Regions from separate parts of the Streptomyces sp. NBC_00483 genome, predicted to be linked through region 2. Evidence: riboswitches for the same ligand, from Rfam matches in the RefSeq annotation. Region 2 holds a riboswitch; each other region holds the start of a gene.
What was found. A riboswitch is a leader RNA that binds a small molecule or an ion and turns the genes downstream of it on or off. The one in region 2 is predicted to bind cyclic di-AMP.
Positions count from the first base shown of each region.

Region 1: it holds a riboswitch for cyclic di-AMP, as region 2 does, so the genes downstream of both, OHA73_RS31615 (M23 family metallopeptidase) here and OHA73_RS18780 (transglycosylase family protein) in region 2, are expected to answer to the same signal.
Region 3: it holds a riboswitch for cyclic di-AMP, as region 2 does, so the genes downstream of both, OHA73_RS36305 (LysM peptidoglycan-binding domain-containing M23 family metallopeptidase) here and OHA73_RS18780 (transglycosylase family protein) in region 2, are expected to answer to the same signal.

Region 1 covers NZ_CP107880.1:7,031,062-7,040,492, reverse strand. Annotated here, with positions in the region: gene OHA73_RS31640 (alkaline phosphatase family protein) at 1-785, opposite strand, end outside; gene OHA73_RS31635 (DUF5998 family protein) at 782-1,372, opposite strand; gene OHA73_RS31630 (bifunctional acetate--CoA ligase family protein/GNAT family N-acetyltransferase) at 1,452-4,319, opposite strand; gene OHA73_RS31625 (HPr family phosphocarrier protein) at 4,508-4,789, shown strand; gene OHA73_RS31620 (GntR family transcriptional regulator) at 4,977-5,663, opposite strand; gene OHA73_RS31615 (M23 family metallopeptidase) at 5,885-6,685, opposite strand; cyclic di-AMP (ydaO/yuaA leader) riboswitch at 6,698-6,861, opposite strand; gene OHA73_RS31610 (M16 family metallopeptidase) at 7,102-8,469, opposite strand; gene OHA73_RS31605 (M16 family metallopeptidase) at 8,487-9,431, opposite strand, start outside.
Region 2 covers NZ_CP107880.1:4,254,381-4,263,811, forward strand. Annotated here, with positions in the region: gene OHA73_RS18755 (NAD(P)/FAD-dependent oxidoreductase) at 1-1,139, opposite strand, end outside; gene OHA73_RS18760 (Ppx/GppA phosphatase family protein) at 1,610-2,554, opposite strand; gene OHA73_RS18765 (DUF501 domain-containing protein) at 2,725-3,249, opposite strand; gene OHA73_RS18770 (FtsB family cell division protein) at 3,295-3,786, opposite strand; gene eno (phosphopyruvate hydratase) at 3,881-5,161, opposite strand; gene OHA73_RS18780 (transglycosylase family protein) at 5,488-6,231, opposite strand; cyclic di-AMP (ydaO/yuaA leader) riboswitch at 6,236-6,393, opposite strand; gene OHA73_RS18785 (transglycosylase family protein) at 6,574-7,629, opposite strand; gene OHA73_RS18790 (cytochrome P450 family protein) at 7,773-9,068, opposite strand; gene OHA73_RS18795 (nucleoside triphosphate pyrophosphohydrolase) at 9,088-9,431, opposite strand, start outside.
Region 3 covers NZ_CP107880.1:8,142,104-8,151,534, forward strand. Annotated here, with positions in the region: gene OHA73_RS36295 (ABC transporter permease) at 1-1,699, shown strand, start outside; gene OHA73_RS36300 (tyrosine-protein phosphatase) at 1,800-2,597, opposite strand; cyclic di-AMP (ydaO/yuaA leader) riboswitch at 2,981-3,151, shown strand; gene OHA73_RS36305 (LysM peptidoglycan-binding domain-containing M23 family metallopeptidase) at 3,155-3,937, shown strand; gene OHA73_RS36310 (SGNH/GDSL hydrolase family protein) at 4,111-4,938, shown strand; gene OHA73_RS36315 (TetR/AcrR family transcriptional regulator) at 4,981-5,619, opposite strand; gene OHA73_RS36320 (APC family permease) at 5,834-7,408, shown strand; gene OHA73_RS36325 (acetate--CoA ligase family protein) at 7,448-9,431, opposite strand, start outside.

The DNA.
Region 1 (9,431 bases), 2.8 Mb from region 2:
GCGGTGACGTACAGGGCGCTGCGCGGCGGCAGTTGCTCGGCGAGCCGCTGCGCGAGGCGGTCGACGTACATGAGCTGGCCGCGCCAGGGGTCGGAGTCGACGCCGAAGCGGTGCCCCTTCCCGTCGACCTCGCTGTAGTACGTGTACACCAGCGACCGGTCCCCCGCGGCCAGTTGCTCGGCGGCCAGGTCCATGCGGTCCTCGCCGGAGAGGCGGCCGTAGAACGTGCCGCCGCTGAGGGCGATCTTGGTGAGGGGGGTCGTCTCGAAGTGCGGCGCGGACACTTGTGCCGTGCGAATGCCCGCTTCGTGGGCGCGCTGGAAGATCGTGGGGTACGGCTGCCAGGCCCGCGGCTTCGTCCACGGGTTCCAGCGGAGCTGGTTCATCAGCTCGCCGGTGTCCGGGTTGCGCACGGTGTAGCCGGGCAGGCCGTGCGCGCCAGGAGGCAGGCCCGTGCCCACGGAGGCGAGGGAGGTCGCGGTGGTCGCCGGGTAGCCCGCGGTGATCGGGCGGCCTGTACCGCCGCGCGAGGACGATATGAGCGAGCTGAGGAACGGTGCCTCGTCCGGGTGCGCCCTGAGCTGCTCCCAGCCCAGGCCGTCGATCAGGAACACGCAGGCGCGGTCGACCGGCTGCAGCTCGGAGATGCCGGCGGTGCAGCCGGGCACGCCCAGGTGGGCGCCGATGGTGGGCAGCAGATCGGCGAGGGATCCGGTGCCGTACGCCGGGACGGGAGCGGAGTGGACGGGCAGCGGCTCTACGTCGTCCCAGGCGGCCTGCGTCATCGGCGGCCCGCGTCCGCGATGGCCTCGGAGAGGGACTGGGCGAAGGTGAGGGCCTGGCGCACGGTCTCCGGGCCGTCCCCGGCCTCGCTGACGCGCAGGCTCAGGTCGTCCGCGGTCGTGCTGCCCGTGTAACCGTGGTCCGCCTCGCAGTTGGGGTCGCCGCAGGTCGCGGGCTCCAGGTCGACGCGGGACACGGCGCCCCAGCCGATGGTGAGGACGACCTCGCGGGGCAGCGACCCCGGAACGTACTTCTCCGGATTGGCGACGACGCGGCTGAGCACGACCGAAGAGATCCGGCCGATCTGCACGGACTCCGTCGACGTCGTCGCGTATGACGTCGGGGAGGTGCTGTCGGCGGCCTGCTCGTCGGTGTGGCTGACGATGAAGCGGCTGTCGGTCAGGACCAGGACGGTGACATGACGACGGACCTCGTTCGCATCGAACGTGGTCTCCTGGTGCACCAGGTACGACGAGATCGGCTCGCCGCCGACCGCGGCCTCCACCGCCTCGGCCACAAGAGCCGGGTAGTAACCGCTGCGCTCGATCGCCGCTCGCAGCCCTTGGGTCGTCGTACTGGTCTTGGCCATGTGGTCCATCCTAAGGCCCGTAAAGAGACTGCCGATGCCCCTGTGGATAACTCTCCGTGAGGGTCAGTTTCGAGGTGGTTCAGTACGCGGCGGGCAGGGTGCGCGGGCCGAGGTCGTCGCGGGCGGGCGGCGGCGCGAGCCGGACGGAGGCGCCGAGGACGGTCAGCCCGCGCTCGGCCACGACGACCGGTTCAAGGGCGACGCCGACGACCTCGGGGTGGTCGTCGACCAGACGCGACACGCGCTGCAGCAGCTCCTCGAGCGCGGGAGTGTCCACGGGGGCCGCGCCGCGCCAGCCGAACAGGATCGGGGACGTCTTGATGGACCGCACGATCGCCTGCGCGTCCTTGTCGGTCACCGGGATCAGCCGGTGCGCGGTGTCTCCGAGCAGCTCGGAGGCGGCTCCGGCGAGCCCGAAGGAGAGCACGGCGCCCGCGGCCGGGTCTATGACGGCGCGTACGACGGTGTCGACTCCGCGCGGCGCCATCGCCTGCACGACCGGCCGCAGTTCGGCGGGCTTGCCGAGCCGCTGGGTCAGGTCTTCGTAGGCGCGCCGCAACTCTCCCTCGCTGGACAGGTCCAGGCGTACGCCGCCGAGGTCGGGGCGGTGCCGCAGATGCGGGGCGGTCGTCTTCAGGGCCACCGGGTAGCCGAGCGTGTGCGCGGCCTCCGCGGCCTCGTCCGGGCCGGGAGCGGGCAGCGTGCTGCGCACGTCGATGCCGTAGCGGGACAGCAGGGCGCGGGCGTCCTCCGGGGCGAGGTCTGCGCCTCGCGGGTCGCCCTCCTTGGCGAGCAGTTCCGTGATGAGCTCGGCGGCCCCCTGCTCGTCGACGGCGTCGTACTCGGGCACCTTGCCGGGCGTGGCGGCGTCGCGTCGCCACTGGGCGTACTTGGCCACCTGGGAGAGCGCGCGGACGGCGCGCTCGGCGGCCGGGTAGGCGGGGATGAGGCGGGGAGTGCGGTCCACAGGAGGCGGGGTGCCTTCGGGGGCGTCCGGCGCCTCGGGGGCCCCAGGGGTCCCCGAGGTCTCGGAGGCGGCGCGCTGGGGCAGGGTGTCGGGCGCGTTGGGCCCCGTGCTGGCCGCGGCGGAGAGTGCTTCGGCGAGGCCACCGAGTTCGACGTGGACGACGAGCACCGGCTTCGTGGGGCCGGTGGCGGCTGCCGCGCTCAGGGCGGCCGCGAGTTCCGCGTCCTCCGAGGGGCCCTCCCCCACGGCGGGGATCGCGGTGACCACGACGGCGTCCGTCTTCTCGTCGGCCAGCGCCTGCTCCAGTGCGGCCCGGAAGTCGGCGGCGGACGCGGCGGTCGTCAGGTCCAGCGGCGGCTTGGGCCGCAGCCCCTCGGAGAGGCACACGTCGTACGTCAGGAGGCCGAGCGACTCCGAGTTGCCGAGGATGGCGACGCGCGGTCCCTCGGGCAGCGGCTGGCGGGCCAACAGGAGGCCGGTGTCCACGAGTTCGGTGATCGTTTCGACCCGGATGACCCCCGCCTGGCGCAGCAGCGCGGACACGGTGGCGTACGGGAGGCGGGTGGCCCGCACCGCGTGCCCCGTGGGCGCGATGCCGCTGTGCCGGGCGCCCTGGACGACCACCAGGGGCTTGGCAGCGGCGGTGCGGCGGGCGAGGCGGGTGAACTTGCGGGGGTTGCCGATCGATTCGAGGTACATGAGGGCGACATCGGTGTCCGCGTCGTCGTACCAGTACTGAAGGACGTCGTTCCCGGAGACGTCCGCGCGGTTGCCCGCGGAGACGAACGTGGAGACCCCGCTGGCCCCGGTGACTCCCCCGCCCCTGCGGTGCAGGCGGGACAGGAGCGCGATGCCGATGGCGCCGGACTGGGCGAACAGGCCGATACGTCCGGGGCGCGGCATCTCGGGGGCGAGCGAGGCGTTGAGCCGTACCTCCGGTGATGTGTTGACCACTCCGAAGGCGTTCGGCCCGATGATGCGCATCCCGTAGCTGCGGGCCTGGCGGACCAGGGCGCGCTGGCGCTCGCGGCCCTCGTCCCCGCTCTCCGCGTAGCCGGCGGAGACGACGACGAGGCCCTGCACGCCGCGCTCGCCGCACTCGGCGACGACCTCGGGGACGTCCGGGGCGGGCACGGCCACGACGGCCAGGTCGACCGTCTCCGCCGGGTCGATGTCGCGTACGGAGCGGTGGGCGGGCAGGCCGTCGATCTCGGTGACGTCGTCCCCGAACGCCTGGTTCACCGCGTACAGGCGCCCGGTGAAGCCCGCGTCCTTCAGGTTGTCGAGAACGCTGCGGCCCACTCCTCCGGCCGCACGTCCCACGCCGATCACGGCGACGGAGCCGGGGGCGAGCAGGCGCTGCACCGAGCGGGCCTCGGCGCGCTGCTCGCGCGCGTGCTGCACCGCGAGCGAGGCCTCCGTGGGCTCGATGTCGAACTCCAGGCGGACGACGCCGTCCTCGAAGCTGCGCTTCTGTGTGTATCCGGCGTCCCGGAACACCTTGATCATCTTGCTGTTGGCGGGCAGCACCTCGGCGGCGAACCGGCGGATGCCGCGTTCGCGGGCGACGGCCGCGATGTGCTCCAGGAGGGCGGAGGCTACGCCTCGGCCCTGGTGGGCGTCCTGCACGAGGAAGGCGACCTCCGCCTCGTCGGCGGGCGCGGTCGCCGACATGCCCTGCTCGTTGATCCGGTCGTAGCGCACCGTGGCGATGAACTCGCCGCCCACCGTGACCGCGAGACCGACCCTGTCCACGTAGTCGTGATGGGTGAAGCGGTGCACGTCCTTGGCGGACAGGCGGGGGTAGGGCGCGAAGAAGCGGTAGTACTTCGACTCGTCCGAGACCTGCTCGTAGAAGCTGGTCAGATGCTCGGCGTCCGCCGTCGTGATGGGCCTGATCCGCGCGGTGCCGCCGTCGCGCAGCACCACGTCGGCCTCCCAGTGGGCGGGGTACGCATGCCGGTCCGACGGGGTCTCCATGCCGCAAGAGTAGGGCCGGGCACCGACAGACGGCGGTCGGTCGTACGGGTCGCGGCCCGTGCGTACGGAGGGCACCCTATGGAGGACCGAAGGGCCGTGCCGGTGAGGACCTGGGTCCGCGTCACGCACGCCTCCCGATATGGAACACTGGTCTAGACAACCGTGAGACACCTGAAGGGCAGCATCACATGGCTGAGCGCCGCGTCAACGTCGGCTGGGCCGAGGGCCTCCACGCCCGCCCCGCTTCCATCTTCGTCCGCGCTGCCACGGCGGCCGGTGTTCCCGTGACGATCGCCAAGGCCGACGGCAACCCCGTCAACGCCGCCTCCATGCTGGCGGTGCTCGGCCTGGGCGCGCAGGGCGGCGAGGAGATCGTGCTGGCTTCCGACGCCGAGGGCGCGGACGCCGCGCTCGACCGTCTGGCGAAGCTGGTCGCGGAGGGGCTCGAGGAGCTTCCCGAGACCGTCTGACACAAAGACAAAAAGCAGTACGGCTGAGCCGCGCGTTCCCCTTCGGGGCGCGCGGCTTTTTCGTTCACTATTGCGGCGCGAATTGGGCAGCTGGAAATGGGCGGCAGGAAATAGGCAGCGGGAATTCATCCGCGCCTCGTTCAACCCATTCACCGAATAGTGCACTTCTTTGTATACGGCGCTGTTGTTAAACCTGACGCCCCACTGTGTTGACTGCATGTTGCGAAGTCCTCACATGCTCGCCCGCGCGGGGGACGCGCAGCCTGTGGGCGGCCGTCGCGCGCTCCGCGTGCAGGGTGGCCAGGGCGCGGGCACGCTCCGCGTCGCCCCGTGCCACGGCGTCGACGATGGCGCCGTGCTCGGCCCAGGACTCGGCCGGCCGGGCCGGGCTCTCCACGGCGTACATCCAGGCGATCTTGTGGCGGAGCTGGGTGAGCAGGGTGATCAGGCCGGGGCTGCCGGAGGCCTGGGCGAGCGTCTCGTGGAACCAGCTGCCGAGGGAGCGCAGATCCTCGCTCTGACCTCGCCGGGAGCGCTCCTGCCCCAGCCTGACCAGGCCACGCAGCACCTTGAGGTGAGCCTCGGTGCGGCGCTGCGCGGCGCGGGCGGCGCCCATGGGTTCGAGCAGCATGCGGATCTCCAGGAGGTCGGCCGCCTCCCGCTCGGTGGGTTCGGCCACGCACGCGCCCGCGTGCCTGCGCGTGACGACGAACCCCTCCGCCTCCAGGGTCCGCAGCGCCTCGCGGACGGGCACGCGCGAGACCCCGTAGCGACGCGCGAGCAGTTCCTCGGTGAGCCTGCCGCCGCGCTCGTAGACGCCGGCGACGATGTCGTCGCGGATCGCTGTGCATACCGACTGCGCGGGAATGCGCATGACTCGACCTCCGCCTCAATGCCCGCGATACGCGGTCGATTGACGCCCGGTCAAGCGCGAATGACACGTGGCCGGAACGTTTACCCGGTGACTCTATTCCACCGGACTTGAATTTCCGACGAGGGAACTGAATCCAGGGATATTTTTTGGACAGTGCAGACCCGCGCACGCGAAAGCCCCGGCTCGGTGAGCCGGGGCTTTCGTGGAGTGTGCCTGACGGGTCAGACGTTCACACCGTGCTGGCGCAGGTACGCGACGGGGTCGATGTCCGAGCCGTAGTCGGGGCCGGTGCGGGCCTCGAAGTGGAGGTGCGGGCCCGTCACGTTGCCGGTGGCGCCGGAGAGGCCGATCTGCTGGCCGGGGGTGACGTCCTGGCCGACGGAGACGCCGATCGAGGACATGTGACCGTACTGGGTGTACGTACCGTCCTTCATCTTGATCACGACGTTGTTGCCGTACGAGCCGCCCCAGCCGGCCTCGACGACGGTGCCCATGCCGACCGCGTGCACCGAAGTGCCGCTGGAGGCGTGGAAGTCGATGCCGGTGTGGCTACCGGAGGACCACAGTCCGCTGCCGGCCTGGTAGGCGGTGGAGACGTACGAGCCGGAGATCGGCGACACGAAGCTGTTCAGGCGCTTGCGCTCGGCCTCGCGGGCGGCGCGCTCCTTGGCCTCGCGCTCCTTCTGGGCCTTCTCGGCTGCCCGCTTCTTGGCCTCCGCCTCGGCCTTGCGCTTGGCCTCCTCGGCCTTCTTCTTGGCCTCGGCCTCGGCCTTCGCCTTGGCGGCGGCCTTCTGCTGCGCGGTGGCCTGCGCGTCGATCTGCTCGGCCAGGGAGTCGCCGATGGCCACGGCCTGCGTGAGGCCGTCGTGCGGGGCTATCGCGGTGTCGGCGGCGAGTGCGGGGGCGGCGAGGCCACCCACCACGCCCGTCGTGGTGATTGCGGCGACGCCGGCGACCTGAGCGGTGGTACGCGTCAGGCGGCTGGGACGGCGGTGCTTCCCGGTGGCACGGGTGAACGCCATGAAGTGGCTGATCCTTTCCTTCCTTCTCGCCTACCGGGTTAGCTGACGGGTTCGGAGCAGGAAGGTCTCCTACAGGCCCCCTCCCCTTACGGGAAGAGCGCCCGATTCACCCCAGGGACTTCGGTGGGTCCCCGGCTCCCCTGGCTCGCACCATGGGGACTCGGCGATGACTGTCCGGTGTCGCGGGCGCGACGTACGTCTGGCGGACAGCCGGAGGGAACGCTAAGCGGGGCGTCTTTGGATCGACAAACAGAACCCGGCTTTTGTAGTGCACGCCACAGGGCAGACAGGCAACCACTACATCAATTCGGACATTTGTGATCGTGTGGTGATTGAAGATGATCGTGACGGACGCCACGAAGCCCCGGCGGCCGATGCCGGCGCCGGGGCTTCGTGGTGTGCCGCGGGAGAGGAACTCAGCCCGCGACCACCGTGACTTCGCCGATGCCGAGCGCCTTGACCGGCTCCTCGATCTGCGCGGCGTCACCCACCAGGATCGTCACCAGGCGATCCGCCGGGAACGCGCTCACGACGGCGGCCGTGGCCTCCACGGTGCCCGTGGCGGCCAGTTGCCGGTACACCTGCGCCTGGAAGTCGTCGGGCAGGTGCTGCTCGACCTGGTCGGCGAGGGTGCTCGCGACGGCCGCGGCGGTCTCGAACTTCAGCGGGGCCACACCCACCAAGTTCTGTACGGCGGTGTCCCGTTCGGCATCCGTGAGCCCCTCGGCCGCCAGCGTGCGCAGGACCTTCCACAGGTCGTCGAGCGCGGGCCCGGTGTTCGGAGTGTCCACCGAGCCGCTGATGGCGAGCATCGCGGCGCCGCTGCCGTCGGGCGCGGAGCGCAGCACCTGGGCGAAGGACCGCACTCCGTAGGTGTAGCCCTTCTCCTCGCGCAGGACGCGGTCCAGGCGCGACGTGAGAGTGCCGCCCAGGCAGTACGTGCCGAGGATCTGCGCGGCCCACACACGGTCGTGCTTGTCCGGTCCGACCCGGCCCATGAGCAACTGCGTCTGCACGGCACCGGGACGGTCCACGATGATCACGCGGCCGGTGTCGTCGGCGACGACCGGCGGCACGGGGCGCGGCTCGGCGGTGTCGCCGGTCCAGGCGCCGAGCGTGTCGGCGAGGAGGGCGTCCAGGTCGATGCCCGTCAGGTCGCCCACGACGACGGCCGTGGCGGTGGCGGGGCGTACGTGCCGGTCGTAGAAGGCGCGCACGGCCGCCGCGTCAATGGCCGAGACGGTCTCCTCGGTGCCCTGGCGCGGGCGCGACATGCGCGCGTCGGCCGGGAAGAGCTGCTTGGAGAGCTCCTTGGCGGCGCGCCGGGCCGGGTTGGCGGCCTCGTGCGGGATCTCGTCCAGGCGGTTGCGGACGAGGCGCTCGATCTCGCTGTCGTCGAAGGCGGGGGCCCGCAGGGCGTCGGCCAGGAGGGCGAGGCCCTTGGAGAGGCGGGAGGCCGGCACTTCGAGGGAGGCACGGACGCCGGGGTGGTCGGCGTGCGCGTCCATCGTGGCGCCGCAGCGCTCCAGCTCGGCGGCGAACTCCTCGGCGGAGTGCTTGTCCGTGCCTTCGTTGAAGGCACGCGCCATGATCGTCGAGACGCCGTCGAGGCCCTTCGGTTCCGCGTCAAGCGGTGCGTCCAGGTGCACCTCCACGGCGATGACCTGCTGTCCCGGCCGGTGGCAGCGCAGCACCGTCAGGCCGTTGGGGAGCGCGCCGCGCTCCGGGGCCGGGAACGCCCAGGGCTTGGGCTCGCCCGCCTGCGGCCGCGGGTGGAAGTCCATGTTCGCGAGCTGCTCGGTCACTGGCCCGCCTCCTCAGCGATCTCGGCGTTCTCGGTGTCGGCGGGCGCGGTCGGCTCGTACACGAGGGACGCGCGGTTGTCGGGACGCAGGCGCGCCTTGGCGATCTCCTGGACCTCCTCCGCGGTCACGTCCAGAACGCGTCCCACGGCGGTCAGGGCGAGCTGCGGGTCGCCGAACAGGACGGCGTAGCGACACAGCTCGTCGGCGCGCCCGGAGACCGTGCCCAGGCGGTCCAGCCACTCGCGCTCCAACTGGGCCTGGGCGCGCTCCATTTCCTCAGGGCTCGGGCCCTCCTCGGCGAACCGGGCGAGCTCCTCGTCGACGGCGGCCTCGATGACCGGCACCTCGACGTCTCCGGAGGTCTTCACGTCCAGCCAGCCCAGCGAGGGCGCTCCGGCGAGGCGCAACAGGCCGAAACCGGCCGCCACGGCGGTGCGGTCACGGCGTACGAGCCGGTTGTACAGGCGCGAGGACTCGCCGCCGCCGAGGACGGTGAGGGCGAGGTCGGCGGCGTCGCACGCGCGCGTGCCGTCCAGCGGGAGCCGGTAGGCCGACATCAGGGCACGCGCCGGCACCTCCTCCTCGATGACCTCGCGCTGCTGCTCGCCGATGACCTCCGGGAGGGCACCGTCGCGCGGGGCGGGCTTGCCGTCATGGCCGGGGATGGAGCCGAAGTACCGCTCGACCCAGGCCAGCGTCTGCTCCGGGTCAATGTCGCCGACGATCGACAGCACCGCGTTGTTGGGCGCGTAGTAGGTGCGGAAGAAGTTCCGCGCGTCTTCAAGGGTGGCCGCGTCCAGGTCGGCCATGGAGCCGATGGGCGTGTGGTGGTACGGGTGCCCCTCGGGGTACATGAGGGCGGTCAGCTTCTCGAACGCCGTGCCGTAGGGCACGTTGTCGTAGCGCTGGCGCCGCTCGTTCTTCACGACGTCCCGCTGGTT
Region 2 (9,431 bases):
TTGCCCATGACGATCATCGCGACGCCCTTGTGGAGGCCGAGACCGGCCACCGCACCCTTGTTGGCGTGCTTGTAGTCGCCCTGCGGGAAGCCCCGCATGCCCGACACCACGTTGTCGCCGAGGACCTTGGCCTGGCGCATCGCGTGCTGGGCGTTCGGCGGGCACCAGGCGTTCGGGTTGCCGTTCGCGCGACCGACCAGGTCCGGAACCTGGGCGTTGTCGCCCGCGGCCCAGATGTAGTCGCTGCCGGCGACCTGGAGGGTGGCCTGCGTGTCCACGTGACCACGCGGGCCGAGCGGGAGACCGAAGCGGGAGAGGGCCGGGTTCGGCTTGACGCCGGCGGTCCACACGATCGTGTTGGAGTCGACCTCGAGGCCGTTGCTGAGGACGACGTGGCCGTCGACGCAGGAAGGCATCGTGGTGGAGAGGTAGACCTCGATCCCGCGGGACTCCAGGTGCTTGCGGCCGTAGACGCCGAGCTCCGGGCCCACCTCGGGCAGCACCTTGTCGGCGGCGTCGACGAGCACGAAGCGCATGTCCTCGCGCTTCACGTTCTTGTAGAACTTGGCCGCGTCGCGCGCCAGGTCCTCGACCTCACCGATGGTCTCGGCGCCCGCGAAGCCACCGCCGACGAAGACGAAGGTGAGCGCCTTGCGGCGGATCTCCTCGTCCGTCGTCGACTCGGCCTTGTCGAGCTGCTCGAGTACGTGGTTGCGCAGGCCGACGGCCTCCTCGACACCCTTCATACCGATACCGGCCTCGGCGAGGCCCGGCGTCGGGAAGGTGCGGGAGACCGCGCCGAGCGCGATCACCAGGTAGTCGAAGGGAACCTCGTACGCCTCGCCGACGATCGGCGCGACGGAGGCGACCTTGCGGTCCTGGTCGATGGAGGTGACGCGGCCGGTGAGAATCTCGGCGCCCGGCACAGCGCGTCGCATGGGGACGACGACGTTGCGCGGCGAGATGCTGCCGGCGGCGGTCTCGGGGAGGAAGGGCTGGTACGTCATGTACGAGCGCGGGTCCACGACCGTGACGGTCGCTTCGCCGTAGCGCATCTTCTTGAGAATGCGCCGCGCCGCGTACAGGCCTACGTACCCACCCCCGACAATGAGGATCCTGGGACGCTCCGTGGTGCTCATGCCATCGAGTATCCACCCGACTGGCGGGGGTCGCTCGTGCGCCCCTTCACAAGCTTGTAGGGGGGCTCTGCTACACTGCGCCGCCCACGTGACCCATGTCATGACATCCAGGGGGAACCACCGCACCGCCCCAGACGTTGCTCACCCCTCTTGAGCAGCCATAGTGAGCATTTGGCGGTACTGGACCACTTCGGTCCGCAATCGACTCGCAACACTGCGGCAACCTCACGCGCGACCCTCGACGAGGTCGCCTCACGCCCTCGAACGGGCCCTCGGCCGCGTAACAGCCACCAAGTGGGCCGATTTCCTTGTGAAGAAGTTCACGAACTTTCCCGACAGCGTGTCGCGGCGGGGTGTCGGAAGCGCCCCGCAGGGCGCTCAGACGCTGTGCGGGGCGCTCAGGAGAGACGATTTCGGGGCGGTTCGGGGGCCGGCCCGGGGCTGTCCCAGGCCTGATTCCGGAGCCCGTGTCAGGCGATGGACCAGGCGATCCCGTCGAGGATGTCGTGCTCGCTGACGACCACCTCGCGTGCCCCGATCCACTCCATGATCAGGCGCAGTACGAGCGCGCCCGAGGCGATGACGTCGACCCGGCCGGGGTGGATGACCGGCTTCAGCGCGCGCTGGTCGTGCGAGGACGTCAGCAGCCAGTCGGTGAGCTCGGCGACCTTGTCGAAGGAGATCCGGGAGTGGTGGATCGCCGTCGAGTCGTACTCGGCCAGGCCGAGGGCCAGGGCGGCCACCGTGGTGACCGAGCCGGCCAGGCCGACCAGAGTGCGGGCCGCGGTCAGCGGCACCGTCTGGTTGACCAGGTCCAGGGCCTCGCCGATGTCCTGGCGGATCGCCTCGATCTGCGCCGGGGTCGGCGGGTCGGAGACCGTGCCGTCCTCGGCCACGAGGTGGCGCTCCGTCATCCGTACGCAGCCGATGTCCACGGAACGGGCGGCGCGCACGGTGTCGTCGCCGACGACGAACTCGGTGGAGCCGCCGCCGATGTCCACGACCAGGTAGGGCTTGTCCAGGTCCGCCCGGCCCGTGAGTTCCTTCGTCGCACCCGTGAAGGAGAACGTCGCCTCCTGGTCACCGGTGATGACCTCGGGCTCGACGCCCAGGATGTCGAGGACACCGCTCACGAAGTCCGCGCGGTTCTCGGCGTCGCGGGAGGCGGAGGTGGCCACGAAGCGGAGCTTCTCGGCGCCGTGTTCCTTGATGACCTCGGCGTACTCGCGGCATGCGGCGAAGGTGCGCTCCAGGGCCTCCGGGGCGAGGCGGCCCGTCTTGTCGACGCCCTGGCCGAGCCGGACGATCGTCATCCGACGGTCCAGGTCGACGAGTTCACCGGTTTCCGGGTTGGCGTCCGCGACGAGGAGTCGGATCGAGTTCGTGCCGCAGTCGATGGCGGCGACCCTGGTCATGGCGGGTGGGCTCCTTAGGTCGTCGTGTGGTTGCGGTGAGCCGCTGGGGGCTCCGCCCCCAGACCCCCGCGCCTCAAACGCCGGCGGGGCTGGATTTTCCAGCCCCTCCGGCGATTGAGGAGGCCCGTCCGGCAAGACTTTCGGGAAGGGGTGGGGTGGGGAAAAGGGGGTCAGTCCGTGGACTCGGACGTGACGCAGGCGCCCTTGCGCCACCACTCCGGGAGCATGGCGATCGCCTCGTCGCCGAGCGGGTTCACACCGGGCCCCGCGGCCAGCGAGTGACCGACCAGGACGTGCAGACACTTCACACGATCCGGCATCCCACCGGCACTCGGGAAGTTCTCCAGGACCTCGATGGCGTCACGACGAGCGATGTAGTCCTCGTGCGCCGCACGGTACTGACGAGCCAGCTCAGGGTCCGTCTTGAGCCGCTCCGTCATCTCCTTCATCACACCGTTGGCCTCGAGCGTCCCGATCGCCGACGCTGCACGCGGACACGTGAGGTAGTACGTCGTCGGGAACGGCGTACCGTCCTCCAGACGCGGGGCCGTCTCGACCACATCCGGGTTGCCACAGGGACAGCGGTGCGCGATGGCGCGCAGGCCGCGCGGCGGGCGCCCCAGCTGCTCCTTGAACGCCTGGATGTCGGCGTCCGTGGGCGCGGTGGGCTCGGTCTGCGGCGGGGGCGTTTCCATCGCTCGGGTGTTCCTTCAGTGATTGTCAGTTGTCGGCGGTGAACGTCAATTGTCCGCCTGGTCGGCCTTGTCGACGCCGTCCCAGACGTTGGAGTACCAGGGGCGGTCCTCCGCGCCCTGCTCGGCGCGCTCGGCGGCGGCGGTGCGCTCGTTCGGCACCACGTAGCCGGTCTCGCCCGGCATCACCATGTGCAGGCGCTCGCGGATGCGCTGCTCGGCGAACGCGTCGTCCTGCCAGCGGGCCTTCTGGTCGCGCAGCTTGTCGACCCGCTCCTTGGCCTCCTGCTGCTGGCGCTGCAGGTCCTCGATCTCGCCGCGCTGCGACACGTACTGCCTTATCGGGTACGCGAGCGCGACCACGAGGGTGCACAGGACGAGGGCGAGCAGGGCCGCGCGGCCGGTGAGCCGGGAGCGGCGGGCCTGCCGCTTGCTCTGCGAGCGGTAGACGCGCTCGGCGGTCTGCTCACCCAGGACGCGCAGGCGGGTGGCCGTCGAGAAGCGATCTCTGGAGTCCCTGTCCCGTACCTTTCCGGGCATCGCCTGCTCCCGCCTCCCCGCTCACGTACGTACGTCCCCGCACACGGTACGGGACCGAGTGCGGGGACGTACGTAACTGCTACCTCAGTGAGGCTCAGCCCTTGAAGCGCGGGAAGGCCGAACGGCCGGCGTAGACCGCCGCGTCGTCCAGGATCTCCTCGATGCGCAGGAGCTGGTTGTACTTGGCGACGCGCTCGGAGCGGGCCGGGGCGCCGGTCTTGATCTGGCCGCAGTTGGTGGCGACGGCGAGGTCGGCGATGGTGACGTCCTCGGTCTCGCCGGAGCGGTGCGACATCATGCACTTGAAGCCGTTGCGCTGCGCGAGCTCGACGGCGTCCAGGGTCTCGGTCAGCGAACCGATCTGGTTCACCTTCACGAGCAGGGCGTTCGCCGAGTTCTCCTCGATGCCGCGGGCCAGGCGCTCCGGGTTGGTGACGAAGAGGTCGTCGCCGACGAGCTGGACCTTGTCGCCCAGCTTCTCGGTGATGACGTTCCAGCCGGCCCAGTCGTCCTCGTACAGCGGGTCCTCGATGGAGACGAGCGGGTACGCGGAGACGAGCTCCTCGTAGTACTCCGTCATCTCGGCGGCGGAGCGCTCCTTGCCCTCGAACTGGTACTTGCCGTCCTTGTAGAACTCGGAGGCGGCGACGTCCAGCGCGAGCGCGATCTGCTGGCCGGGAACGTAACCGGCCTCCTTGATCGCCTCAAGGATGAGGTCCAGGGCGGCACGGTTGGAGTCGAGGTTCGGCGCGAAGCCGCCCTCGTCGCCGAGGCCGGTGGCCAGGCCCTTGCTCTTCAGGACCTTCTTCAGCGTGTGGTAGACCTCGGCGCCCCAGCGAAGGGCCTCGGAGAAGGACTCCGCGCCGATCGGGGCGATCATGAACTCCTGGATGTCGACGTTGGAGTCGGCGTGCGACCCACCGTTCAGGATGTTCATCATCGGGACGGGCAGCAGGTGCGCGTTCGGACCACCGAGGTAGCGGAACAGCGGCAGGTCGGAGGCCTCGGAAGCGGCGTGCGCGACGGCGAGCGAGACGCCGAGGATCGCGTTGGCGCCGAGCGAGCCCTTGTTGTCGGTCGCGTCCAGGTCGAACATCGCCTGGTCGATCAGGCGCTGCTCGGTGGCGTCGTAACCGACCAGCTCCGGGCCGATCTGCTCGATGACGGCGAGGACGGCCTTCTCGACACCCTTGCCGAGGTAACGGTTGGGGTCACCGTCACGGAGTTCGATGGCCTCGAAGGCACCGGTGGAGGCACCCGACGGGACGGCGGCACGGCCGGTGCTCCCGTCGTCGAGGCCGACCTCGACCTCGACCGTGGGGTTGCCTCGGGAGTCCAGGATTTCCCGGGCTACGACGACGTCGATGGACGGCACGAGCATCTCCTTCTTGGATGTGACGCAGGCTATGCGGGCGGCTGCTTGGTACGTGGTCCCGCACCCCTGAGCGTAACCGGCTCGCGGGCATCGGCCATCCGAACGCCCGCCTCGTGGACAACGCCGATAGCGAAATGTTCCTTAACTGAACAAAAACAGCGACCTCCGCCCCGGCTGTGCCGGGACGGAGGTCGCCGAAGTGAGCGACCCGTGGGGACGGGGTGCGGCGGGGCTCGGCGTCCGCCGATGCCGAGCCCGTACCTGACGGCCTGGGAGGGCCTGGGGTGGTCCTGTGCGGACCGGTGGTCCTCTGCGGACCGGACGTCTTAGCTGAGGTGCAGCTGCTGACCCGGGTAGATCAGGTTGGCGTCCTTGACGATGTCCTTGTTCTTCTGGAACAGCTGCTGCCAGGTCGTGTCGTGCGCCTCGGCGATCTTGCTGAGGGTGTCACCGGACTTGACCTTGTACTCGCCGTCACCCTTCTCGACCTTGTTGCCGGTCGGGGTGGTGACGGTGTCCTGCTTCGGAGCCGCCTCCTGCTTCGGGGCCTCCTGCTTCGGGGCCTCCTGCTTCGGCTGCTCGCGCTGCTCGGAGCGGTCGGCACGCTGCTGCGTGTCCTGCTGCTGCGTGCTCTGGGTGTCCTGCTTCTGGGTGTCCTGCTGCTGCGAGGACGAGTCGTCGGCGCCACCCTCGTTCGGGGTGGAGGACAGGCCCGAGCCGCAGTTCGGCCAGGCACCGTTGCCCTGGGAGGCGAGGACCTTCTCGCCGACGGCTATCTGCTGGGCCTTGGAGGCCTGGTCGGCGGAGGAGGCGTACTGGTCGCCGCCGTAGGCGGACCAGGTGGAGGACGAGAACTGGAGGCCGCCGTAGAAACCGTTGCCGGTGTTCGTGGACCAGTTGCCACCGGACTCGCACTGCGCGACCTGGTCCCACTCGGACGTGGTCGCGGCGGAGGCGGACGTCGCACCCATCAGCGGCACGGCGACGGCGGCAGCGGCGACACCGCCGAGCGTGGCGACGCGGACGGCCTTGGACGGGCGGCGGTGCTTGTTCTTGCCGGAAAACAGCATGGAGATATCTCCTCACCGACGCCTGCGAGGTGAGCTGTCGGGTTCGGGCCAGTGAGTGCCCGGCAGACGCATCCTTGTGCGCTGCTTAACCCCAAGCCCGTCCGGTCTCCCGGAAGGGCACTTACCTGGGTCCCCCGCTCCTGCCTACGGCGCATACGCGTCGACTGTTCCCGTACGGACGTTGGCAGGATTCGGCGTGACGTCCATCGGGGCCCGCTGAAGCGAGCGGTCACGAACGTAAGCGGTCGATCCGTCCGATTTCAAAGTCGATCAGGGGCTTTGAGACCCATGTCTCACTTGATCAATATCGGACAAAGCCCCTTCAACCGCCCCGAACTCCCGCTACTTTTTGTCCGATCCGTCCCCAAGATCCAGGCTCTGACCAGGAAGGATGAGGTCTGGGTCGGTACCGACCGTCTCCTTGTTCCGCTCGTAGAGCGCATCCCATCCGCCGTGCACGTCCTGGGCCTTCGCGATGTCCCAGAGGTTGTCGCCGGCGTGCACCTTGTACGTGTCGCCGTCGCGCTTGTCGTCGCGCGAGGCGTGACGCCCCTCTCCCGTACGGGAGTCGGAGCCGCCCTCGTCGGCGCGGTCGCCGCGGTGGCGGCCCGACGTGGCGCTGTCCTGCGTCTCGCCGGAGGGCGAGGCGGACGGCGGGGCCGTCTCGGAGGCGGCGTCGTCAGAAGGCGCGTGGGACTTGTCACTTGAAGAGGTCGAGGACTCCTCGGCCTTGTTACCGGAGGTATCGCCCGACTCGTCCGCCGAGGCCTTGTCCGACGCGTCGGAGCCCTCCGCCTCGTCGTGACCCTTGTCTCCCGAATCCGCCGATTCGGTCGAGTCGCCCGGATCGCTCGATTCGCTCGAATCCGTCGCGTCCGTGGAGCCCGCCTTGTCGGCGTCCTCGTCGGCGCTCTTGTCGCCACCCTCGTCCGACTTGCTGTCGGCATCGGTGTCGGACGAAGCGGAGGACTCGGACGGCTGCGGCGACGCGGACACGCCCGGGTCGACGTCCGCCGAGTCGTCGTCCTTGGTGAGGTCGGCGGTGAGCGAGCACATCGGCCAGGCGCTCACGCCCTTGTCGTCAAGAACCTTCTCGGCAACGGATATCTGCTGCGAGCGGCTGGCCTGGTCGGCACGCGGGGCGTAGTCGAGCCCCCCGTACTCCTCCCATCTCTCCTGCGTGAACTGGAGTCCGCCGTAGTAGCCGTTACCGGCGTCCAGGCTCCACTGCCCACCGCTCTCGCACTCGGCGAGCTTGTCCCACGCCTGCGTGGTCGCGGCGCTCGCGCCGCTCGCGGCGAACAGCGGGATCGCGATGGCGCTGCCGGCGACCCCGGCGGCGACGACGAGAGCAGGGGCCTGACGGGGGCGACGGTGACGACCGTTCCCGGAGAGCATGCGTTTGCCTTTCGCGAGACTGATGCTGCTACGCGCGACGGGTAGTGCAAGTGGTGCGAGTTGTGCATGTGTCGCGATGATCCGTGAACGTAGCGGCACTCGAACGCCTGTCACAAGTCGATGCAGCGTAGATCACGTGAAAGTCACAGTGTTGACGGTCCGTCAGCTGACCCGTCGGTTCCGGTGGGGATCTGACGCGGGGTGAACTCCACCGGGAGCGTGCGCAGTCCGCGCATGATGAGGCCGCCGCGCCACCGCAAATCGGTAGGTTCCACCGCAAGTCGCAGGTCCGGGAGGCGGGTCAGGAGGGTGGCGAGGGCGGTCTGTCCCTCCAGGCGGGCGAGCGGGGCGCCGAGGCAGTAGTGGATGCCGTGTCCGTAGCCGAGGTGCTGGTTGTCGCGGCGGGAGAGGTCGAGGGTGTCGGGTTCTGTGAAGCGCGCCGGGTCGCGGTCGGCGGCGGCGAGCACGACGAGGACCGGGTCGCCCACGCCGATCTCCTGGCCGCCGATGGTCAGCGGCTCCCTGGCGAAGCGCCACGTGGCCATCTCCACCGGGCCGTCGAAGCGCAGCAGTTCCTCGATCCCGGTCGCCAACAGCCCCGTCTCCCCCGCCGCGATCGACCTCTGCAGGCGCTCACGCTGGTCGGGGTGTGTGAGCAGGGCGTACGTGCCATTGCCGATCAGGTTGACCGTAGTTTCAAAACCGGCGAAGAGCAGCACGAAACACATGGCCGCCACCTCGTTCTCCGTGAGGTGTTCGCCGTGGTCGGAGGCGCGGATCAGCTCGGAGATCAGGTCGTCGGTGAGGTCGCCGCGCTTGCGGTGGATCAGCTCCACCAGGTACGCGCGGATCCGCTTCACCGCGCGTCCCACCCCGCCGCGCGGTCCACCGCCGTGGCGGATCATCATGCCTGCCCACTCGCGGAAGTCGTCCTGGTCCTCGCGGGGGACGCCGAGCAGGTCGCAGATGGCGTAGATGGGGAGGGGGAAGGCGAAGTCGTGGATGAGGTCGGCTTCGCCCTTGGCCGCGAAGGCGTCGATGAGGTCGTCCGTCAACTGCTGGACGCGCGGCGCGAATTCGGCGACCCGGCGTGGGGTGAACGCCTTCGAGACGAGGCGGCGCAGGCGGGTGTGGTCCGGCGGGTCGATGTTGAGGAGATGGGTCGTCAGCTCGGCCTGGCGTTCGCCGGGGATGCCCGTCTTGCCCTTGGCGGGGCTCCGCTCGTCGTGGTGGTCCGCGTTCTTGCTGAGCCGTTGGTCGGCGAGCGCCTGGCGGGCGTCCGCGTACCGGGTGACCAGCCAGGCCTCGACGCCGCTCGGCAGCGTGGTGCGGTGCACGGGGGCGTGCTCGCGCAGCCAGGCGTAGGCGGGGTACGGGTTGCTTGCGAACTCCCAGCTGAAGAGTTCGGGGGCGCTGGAGGGGGTGGGGCTCTCGGTCACCACCCGACCGTAGCCGCCCCTACTGGTCGGTGAGCCCCTCGGTGGTCCGCACCGCATCACGGTAGGCGCGGGCGGCGGCTCTGAGCGCCGCCTCCGGGTCCACGCCCTCCGCCTCGGCGTGCAGGGCGAGGGCCAGGAGTTCGTAGCCGACGCCCTCGCCCGTGGGGACCGGGACGTCCAGGCCCGCCGTGCGCACCCGCGAGCCGAGCTTGGCGGCGAGGGCGAGGCCCGGCTGGCCCACCGGGACGCCGTCCGTGACCGAGGCGCGGCGCTTCTCCTCCGCCTTGGTGCGCAGCCAGTGCTCCTTGACCTCTTCGGGGGTCGTGGCGGTGTCGTCGCCGAAGACGTGCGGGTGGCGGTGGA
Region 3 (9,431 bases), 3.9 Mb from region 2:
CACCGCACTTGGCGGTTCCTTCGGCGGGATCGCCACGCTGGTCGCCGTCTTCACCGCGGCCGGCACGGTCGCCCTCTCCGTCGGCCAGCGCACCCGCGAGTTCGCGCTGCTGCGTGCTGTCGGCGCCACCCCACGGCAGATCCGCCGGGCGGTCGCCTCCGAGGCGCTGCTCGTCGCGCCGCTCGCCGGGGTGCTCGGGTGCCTGCCGGGCATCGGGCTCGCGCACTGGTGGTTCGGGCAGCTGAAGGACCGCGGGGCCGTCCCGCAGGCGGTCGAGCTGCACGTCTCGTGGATCCCGCTGGTCGCGGCCGTCGGGACCGGGCTGCTCACGGCGCTCGGTGCCGGGTGGATCGCCGGGCGCAGGCCCGCGAAGATCAAGCCGGGTCAGGCGCTCGCCGAGGCCTCGGTGGAGCGGCTGCGCCCGGGCGTCATCCGTACGGTGCTCGGGGTCGCGGCCCTCGGCGGCGGATCGGCGCTCGCCGGCGTCGCGGCCTCCACCGCCGGAGCCGACGCGGCGAACGCCTCGCTCGGCGTCGTCATGCTCTTCATGCTCGCCGTCTCGCTGCTCGGCCCGCTGGTGGCCCGGCTGTGCGCGGCGCTCTTCGGCCTACTGCTGCGCGGGGGAGGGGCCTCGGCCTCGCTGGCGGCCGCCAATTCCCGGTCGAATTCCCGGCGGTTGGCCTCCGCGATCACGCCGATCGTGCTGGCGATGGCCTTCGCCTCGACGCTGGTCTTCATGCACACGAGCGAGAGCAAGGTCTCCGCGGACCAGTTGCGCGAGGGCATCACGGCGGACCACGTCGTCACCAACCCGGCGGGCCTGCCCGCGGGCGCCGCCGACCGGGCCGCCCACGCTCCCGGCGTGGACGCGGCCGTGAGCCTGCTCGACACGCAGGTGCTCGTACCGGTCGACTCGGGCGGCGAGACGTCGTTGCAGGCAACGGCGACCCAGGGCATCTCGGGCTCCGGCGCCGAGCTGGCCAAGGTGCAGGACCTGGATGTGCGCGGCGGCAGCCTGGACCGCGTGGGCGCGGGCCGCATCGCCATCGACAAGACCCTTGCCACGGCGGCGAAGGTGAAGGTCGGCGACAAGCTGCCGCTCTACCTCCCCGACGGCACGAAGGCCCGCCCGGAAGTCGCCGCGGTCTACGGCCGGGGCCTCGGCCTGGCGGCGGTGACCATGGACCGCGCGTCCCTGGCCGGCCACGTCACCTCGGGCTTCGACGGCACGCTACTGGTGCGCGGCGGCGATGCCGAGCCGCTCACCGCACTGGGCAGGGTCACCGATGCCTCGGGCTATGCCGTCGCGCAGAGCGTGGACAGCGAACTGGGGGCCTGGTCCAACTACATGATGGCCGCGGTCCTGGGCGGCTTCGCCGCCGTCGCGGCGGTCAACACCCTGGTGATGACGGTCCTGGACCGCCGTCGCGAACTCACCGTGCTCCGCCTTGTCGGCTCCACGCGCCGCCAGGTGCTGCGGATGCTCCACTGGGAGAGCCTGCTGGTGTCGGCGGCGGGGGTGGCGCTCGGCACCACCATCGCGCTGATCACGCTGACCCCGATGATGCGCGGCATGACGGGGGAGTCCCCGTACATACCACCGCTGCTGTACGGCACGTTCGCCGCGAGCGCGGTGTGCCTCGGTCTGCTCGCCGTAACCCTCCCTGCCCGCGCGGCACTTCGCGACAGGGAGGGGTGACGTCGGGTCCGCGGCTCGGGCCCGGGGCCACGGCTCAGGCCCGGGCTTCGGTCGAGAGGGCGGTGGCGGGCCTCAGGTGCCGGGCCTCAGGTGCCGGGCCTCAGTCGAGAAGGCGCTCGCGCAGCCGCTCGCGCGTCGCCGAGGTGAGCTTCAGGCCCTCTTCGAGGTAGCGGTCCGTGCTGCCCCACAGTTCGTCGATCGTTTCGAGGCCCGCGTTGAGGTATTCGATGCGGGCGTCGAAGAGCGGGCTGAGCAGCTCCATGATCTCGGCGGAGTAGGCGTCCTTCGCGGTGGCGCTGCGGCGCACGTCGTAGCGGCGGTGCTTCTCGTTGGACTTGAGGTAGTCCGCCTCGATGGCGTCGCGCTCCACGCCCACCGCGAGCAGCGTCACCGCGATCGACAGGCCCGCGCGGTCCTTGCCCGCCGCGCAGTGCATCAGCGCGGGGAGGCCGTCCTCGGCGAGGGAGTGCAGCACGCGGCTGTGCTCGGCGGTGCGCTCCTTGATCATGGTGCGGTAGGAGTCCACGAGCCGGTTCGCCGCGCGGCCCTCGGAGAGGATCTGGCGGAGCTGGTCGATGTTGCCGTCGCGGACCATGGTCCAGAATTCGGCGCCGTCGGCCGGGTCGTTGAGCGGCAGGTTCAGATTGCGCACGCCGGGCAGTTCGACATCCGCGCCTTCCAGCTTCTGGTCCGCTGCGTTGCGGAAGTCGAAGACCGTGTGCAGACCGAGGGAGGAGAGGAAGGTCGAGTCCTCGGCCGTGGCGTGGGCGAGGTGACCGCTGCGGAACAGTACGCCCTGGCGCACGCGCCGGCCGTCCACGGTGGGCAGGCCGCCCACATCTCGGAAGTTGCGCACTCCGGTCAGCTCGGGCTCGGTGGACGGTGCGTGCTGCGTCACAGGGGCTCCTCCCAATCGGTGCACCGGCGTTGGGTCGCCGGCGGGCGCGCTCATGACGATACGACATCGGTTCCACAGGCAACCATCTGTCCGATTCGCCCCGTTCTGTATCAACTGTGCATGGATCGAAGGGGCTTGTGGGCGTGTGCGTGACCGGCTTCATGTTCGTGACGCTGCGTGCCGGGCGGCCCGGATTGCCTCCCCAGTGATCCCCGAAGGTATGGCGTTGGTAAAGCGAGAAATGTCGACGCAGGGTTACACAGGGAAGCCTCAGAAACCCAAGGAATTGCCGTCGCAGGTGAATTCGGGGTTTGTCGTCGCCATTGCCGTTCGCCTACGGTCACCAATCAATCCGGTCGGAACGCCTAGTCCTGCCGCCGCCCGGATTCCTTTCGACTACCCGTCACGGCAGGAGCGGGGGACCCACACGCACGACGCCGCGTAGGGATTTCCCGAAGCGGCTTGGGGTGAAGCCGTGCCCGTACCCCGGGCGCGGCCGGGCATCTCCAGCCCGAACCCGACAGCTCACCTCGTAGGCGACGGAGAGGAAATTCAGCATGCCCGCAAAGGGAAAGCACCGCCTTTCGACCTCCCAGCGCATCGCCCGTGTCGCCGCCGTCGCCTCCGCCGGTGGAGCCGCGCTCGCCCTGCCGCTGATGGGCGCCACCGGCGCGCAGGCCGCGACGTCCGGCGGTACCGCCGACGCCACGACGTACACCGTCAAGGCCGGTGACACGCTCTCGAAGATCGCCAAGGCGCAGGACGTCGACGGCGGCTGGAAGAAGCTCTACGAGGACAACAAGGACGCCGTCGGCTCCGACGCGGACCACCTCAAGATCGGCGTCAAGCTCGCCGTCGGCGGCGCGGCCGACAGCGACTCCGGCTCCGAGGGTGCGGCCACCGCCACGCAGGCGAGTGCCAAGACCACCGCCTCCGGCGACTACGCGGCGCCGGTCGACGGTGCCAAGGGCACGGGCTACGGCAGCTCCGGCTCCATGTGGTCCAGCGGCAGCCACACCGGCGCCGACTTCTCGGTGCCGACCGGCACCTCCGTGAAGGCGATCGCCGACGGCACCGTCGTCTCGACCGGCTCGGGCGGCGCGTACGGCAACGAGGTCGTCGTCGAGCACGCCGACGGCCACTTCTCCCAGTACGGCCACCTGTCCTCGATCGGCGTCGCCCAGGGCGACACCGTGACGGCCGGCCAGGAGATCGCCAAGTCCGGCGCGACGGGCAACGTCACGGGACCGCACCTGCACTTCGAGGTCCGCACCACCGCGGACTACGGCTCGGACATCGACCCGATCGCGTACCTGAGCGAGCACGGCGTGAACGCCTGAGGCATCTCGTAGCGGTCGCGACCGCTCGCTCACTTCGGCGCCCGGGGCTGTCCCCCGGGCGCCGAAGTGCGTTCCCGCGCTTATTCCCCAGGTGGCGAGTGGGTTATCTCACCACGCGTCAACCCCTGGCTACGGTCGCGTAGGTCACAGTCGAGGGTGAAAGATGTGTGGTCGTGGCAAACGAATCGAGAGCACTCACGGAGACACTCAACGGCACGATCCGGTCCTACGCGGCCGTGGGCGACAGCTTCACCGAAGGAGTCGGTGACCCCGGGCCCGACGGGAAGTTCGCGGGCTGGGCCGACCGGCTCGCCGTCCTCCTGGACGACCGCGTCCCCGAGGACACCTTCAAGTACGCGAACCTGGCCGTGCGCGGCAAGCTCCTCGACCAGGTCGTCGCGGACCAGGTCCCGAAGGCGGTCGAGCTCGCCCCCGACCTGGTGACCCTGGTCGCCGGCGGCAACGACATCATCCGCCCCGGCACCGACCCGGACGACGTGGCCGAACGCTTCGAGAAGGCCGTCGCCCGGCTCTCCGACGCCGTGGGCACCGTCATGGTGGCCACCGGCTTCGACACCCGTGACGTGGCCGTGCTCAAGCACCTGCGCGGCAAGATCGCCACGTACAACATGCATGTGCGGGCGATCGCCGACCGGCACGGCTGTCTGATGCTCGACCTGTGGTCCCTGAAGTCCATCCAGGACCGCAGGGCCTGGGACGACGACCGCCTCCACCTGTCGCCCGAGGGGCACACGCGGGTGGCGCTGCGCGCCGGTCAGGCGCTGGGCATCGACGTGCCGGCCGACCCCGAGCAGGCGTGGCCGCTGCTCCCGCCCCGCGGCACGTTCGAGGTGCGGCGCGACGACATGCACTGGGCGCGCGAGTTCCTGGTGCCGTGGATCGGGCGCCGGCTGCGAGGCGAGTCCTCCGGCGACCGGGTACAGGCGAAGGGCTTCGTGGACCCGCACGCGGTGAAGGCGCACCTGGAGGCGGCGTCCTGACGCGTTGAACCTCGGCGGTGCGGTGGCGCTGACGGCCTCCCGTCAGCGCCCCGCCCCGGTCAACTCCGCGCGCTCGAGCCCCAGTTCGCGGGCGAGCGCCTCATCCACCCACTCCTGCATACGGGCCCGCGAAACCGCGGCCGGCCTGGCGCGCCCGTCGTCGTATGCCGTCAGCTGCACGGCGAGCCCGTCGAGCAGCGCCGTGAGCCGCAGCGCCGCCGCCATCGGGTCGGGGCAGACGAACTCGCCCGCCACCACGCCCTCGGCGACCACCTCGGCGAGCGCCGCCTTCCACTGCCGGTCGAGGTCCCGCGTGACCTCCCGCAGCGCGGGCTCGCGCAGCGCCGCCGCCCAGCCCTCGATCCACAGCCGCCACCCCTTGGCCTGACCCGTCGGCGCGTACCAGCGCACCGCGGCGCGCAGCCGCTTCAGGGCCGTCGTGCGGCGACCGAGCAGCTTGCGCAGATGGGCCAGGTCGCTCTCGGCGGCGTGCGCGAACGCGGCCGCGACGAGCTTCTCCTTCGTCGAGAAGTGGTACAGCACCAGCGCGTTGCTCACGCCGAGCGCCGATGCCACGTCGGCGATGCGCACGGCGGCCACCCCGCGCACCTCGATCTGCTCGATGGCGGCCTTCAACAGCTCTTCGCGCCGCTCGGCCACGCTCAACCGGACTCTGGTCACGCCGCAAGCCTAGTTGTTCTCGGGTGTCGACTCGTTCACGTGCAGGACTCTTGACGCCTCGCAGTCGTACAGGTCACAGTCGCATCACGTTCCACTACTGACTGTCCGTTCAGTCAATAAGTCGGTCGGTCGGGGGTAAGCGCGGCCTGAGCAAAACCCGAAGTGCTGTCAGTGCCGTCCTCGTTCGTTCTCGCTGTTCTCGCCAGGAGCAATCGTGACCCAAGCGCCATCCCTCTCGCCGACCCCGCCCGCCGGGGACGAGCCCGACCTCTCCGAAGGCTGGGGCGAGCAGCGCTCACGGCTGCGCAAGGATCTGCGCCGGCTGGACGTGCTGTTCTTCCTCATCTGCACGCTCGTCGGCCTGGACACCATCGGATCCGTCGCCGCACAGGGCCCGCAGGGCCTGACCTGGATGGTCATCCTGGCGGTCCTCTTCTTCCTCCCCTACGGGCTACTCGTCGCCGAACTCGGCTCGGCCTTCCCCGTGCAGGGCGGCCCGTACGTGTGGACGCGCCTGGCCTTCGGCCGGCTCGTCGCGGGCGTCAACCAGCTCCTCTACTGGATCTCCAACCCGGTCTGGGTGGGCGGCAGCCTGTGCATCATCGCGCTGACCACCTGGGAGGAGTTCTTCACGCCGCTGCCGGGCTTCTGGAAGTACGTCGCCGGGTTCGTGTTCATCTGGGGCGGTGCGCTCGCCGTGGTGCAGTCCGTACGCATCGGCAAGTGGGTGCCCATCGCGGGCGCCGTCGCGCGCGTCGTGCTGCTCGGCTTCTTCCTCGTGTCCGTCGTCGTCTACGCCGCCGAACATGGCGTGCACGCCCTACCCGCGGGCGAATTCACGCCTACGTATGCGGGCTTCGTGGCGCTCGTCCCGGTGCTCATCTTCAACTACGTAGGCTTCGAACTGCCCAGCTCGGCCGCCGAGGAGATGAAGAACCCGCGCCGTGACATCCCCCTGTCGATCCTGCGCTCCGGGCTCGCCGCCGTGCTCCTCTACGGAGGCCCCATCCTCGGCATCCTGTTCGTCCTGCCCAGCCAGGAGATCGGCAGCCTGGGCGGCTTCATCGACGCCTGCAAGGCCGTCTTCACCGTCTACGGCGGCTCCATCGCGGCCGACGGCACGGTGACGCTGACCGGGCTCGGCGCCGTATTCGGCGGCGTCGCCGCGGCGGGCCTCATCATCGGCCTGCTCACCTCCGGTGTCACCTGGGCCATGGGCGCCCACCGCGCGCAGGCCGTGGCGTGCGCGGACGGCGCGGGTCCGGCCTGGCTGGGCCGCATCTCCGAGAAGCACGGCACCCCGGTACGGGTCAACATCCTGTCCGCCGTGCTCGGTTCGATCCTGTTCGTCGTCGCCCTCAACCTCACCGGCGGCGACGGAGAGAAGTACTTCGCGGCGGGCCTCGGCCTGACCATCAGCACGACGTTCATCTCCTACGTCATCACGTTCCCGAGCCTCGCCGTGCTGCGCCGCAAGTACCCCGACCAGGAGCGCCCCTACGCCGTGCCCGGCGGCCGGGTGGGCGCCTGGATCGTGACCGCGCTCGCCACCGGCTTCGTGGCGTTCACCGTGGTCGTGCTCGTCTGGCCCGGTTTCGGGGTCGGTTGGTTCGGCACCTCGGGCAACCCGGCGGACTCGCTGCCCGAGTCGTTCGCGGGCCAGCGGCTGCCGTACACGCTCAGCCAGGTGCTGCCGCTGCTGCTGTTCGTCGTGATCGGGTTGGTGTTCTACGCGGCCGGAACCAGGGCCCGGCGGAAGGCCTCTGGCGGTTCCGGCCACAGTGGTTGAGGTCGCGGGGCGCTGCCCCGGACCCCGCTGGCTCTCGTCCTAGAGTGGGCTTCCAGCGGCCACCACCGCATGTGCGTCCAGGGCGATGGCGCCGCCGGGATGCACAAGCAGCGGGTTGACCTCCAGATCGGTCAGTTCCGGGTGGTCCGCCGCGGCCTGGGCCACCGCGCACACCGCCGCCGCGGCCGCCTCCAGGTGGACGGCCGGTGCGCCGCGCCACCCGGTCAACAGCGGTGCGTGCCGCAGTTCCAGCAGCAGGGCACGCGCGCGTGCCGGGGTGAGCGGGGCCAGAGCCAGCGCCGTGTCGGCGTGCAGCTCGGCGGTGACGCCCCCGGCGCCGACCATGACGACCGGACCGAACGCCGCGTCCTTCCGTACGCCGACGATGAGTTCGCGCGCGTACGGAGGTGTGGCCATCGCCTCGACCGCGTACCGAACCGCACCCGTGGCCTCCCGCATCCGCGCGAACGCGGTCCGCAGGGCGGCCTCGTCCGCGATGTACAGCGCCACACCACCGGCCTCGGTCTTGTGCGCGAGCCCCATCGCCTTGAGCACCAAGGGGTAGCCCGTGCGGTAGGCGGCCTCGACCGCCGCGTCCGCGTCCGTCACGAACTCGGCCGTGGGGAACGCGACTCCGTAGGACGCCAGCAGCTCGCGCACCCGCTCGTAGCCGCCGTCCTCGACCTCGTACGCCGCCGGGGGAGTGGTTCGCTCCTGCGGCAGGTGCGGCGTTGTGGCGGCCAGACGCACGGCGCCCGCGAGTGCCGTCGCCGCCTGCTCGACCCGCTCGTGCACCGGCACACCGCGCTCCCTGAGGACGGCGAGGGCCGGTGTGTCGCGGGCCATCGTGTGCACGATAAGGGCCCGCCCCGCGGCGCCGGCGGCGTCGGCGAGGGCGTGTGCGATCTCGCACTCGCGCCCCGCCTGGGCGGGGTTCGCGGTCGCGTAGTCCCCGAAGTAGCCGGTGAGTACGACCGTTTCCGCGTCGCCGCTGTGCAGCAAGGTGGCCGCCACGCGCGCGTAGGCGGCCAGATCCTGCTCGCCCGCCCCAGCAAGGTCGACCGGATTGGCCCGCCCCGCGCCCGGCGGCAGCTGCGCACCCAGGGCGTCGACGGTGGCCGGGGAGAGCGCGGGCACATCGAAGCCGCACGCGGCGAACGAGTCGGCGGCCAGCGCGCCCTGTCCGCCGCTGTCCCCGATCACGGCGATCCGGTGCGGTGGGGGTGGATCGGCGCCGGGTTGGGCGGGGGTGGGGGTCGGGGTCGTGTCGTGGCGTGAGGGCTGGGGGCGGGAACGTATGAGAGGGAGGGTGGGGGACATCAAGTGGAGGGCGGTGTCGACGAGTTCGCCCGCGGAGTTCAGGAGGAGGGCGCCGGCGTCGCGGCAGACCGCCGCGACCGTGGCGTGCGGGCTGACGAGGGCGCCCGTGTGGGAGGCGGCCGCGCGGCCCGATGCCGAGCTGCGGCCCACCGTGAGGAGCAGGACCGGCTTTCCCCCGGCGTGAGCGGCCGCCAGGACGTCCGCGAGGCGGCGGCCGTCCCGGAAGTCCTCCACGTACGCCGCGATCGCTCTCGTTGGCTCGTGGGCGATCAGGGATTCCAGGGCGTCGGCGGCGTCGATGTCGCGCTGGTTGCCGAGCGAGACGAAGCGCGAGAAGCCCGCGCCCGCGCGTTCCAGGTGGCGGCCGATCTCCAGGGCCAGGTTGCCGCTCTGCGAAACGAGACCGAGGCCGCCGGTCGGGAAGTCGCCCCAGCTGAGCCGGAGTTGGCTCGTCGTGTCGACGATGCCCATGCAGTTGGGGCCGAGCAGGCGGGCGCCGTGCGAGGTGACCAGGTCCGCGAGGGAGTCCTCCTCGGTGGTGCCCGACGTGATCACCGTGAAGCAGCGGGCGCCCGTGTCGAGGCCCTCCTGCACCACCGGGCGCACCTGGTGGGGCGGGACCGCGACCACCACGTGCTCGGGCGGCGCGTCCAGGGTGGACAGGGCGGGGCGGAACGGCTCGCCCTGGAGATGGCCGCCCCTG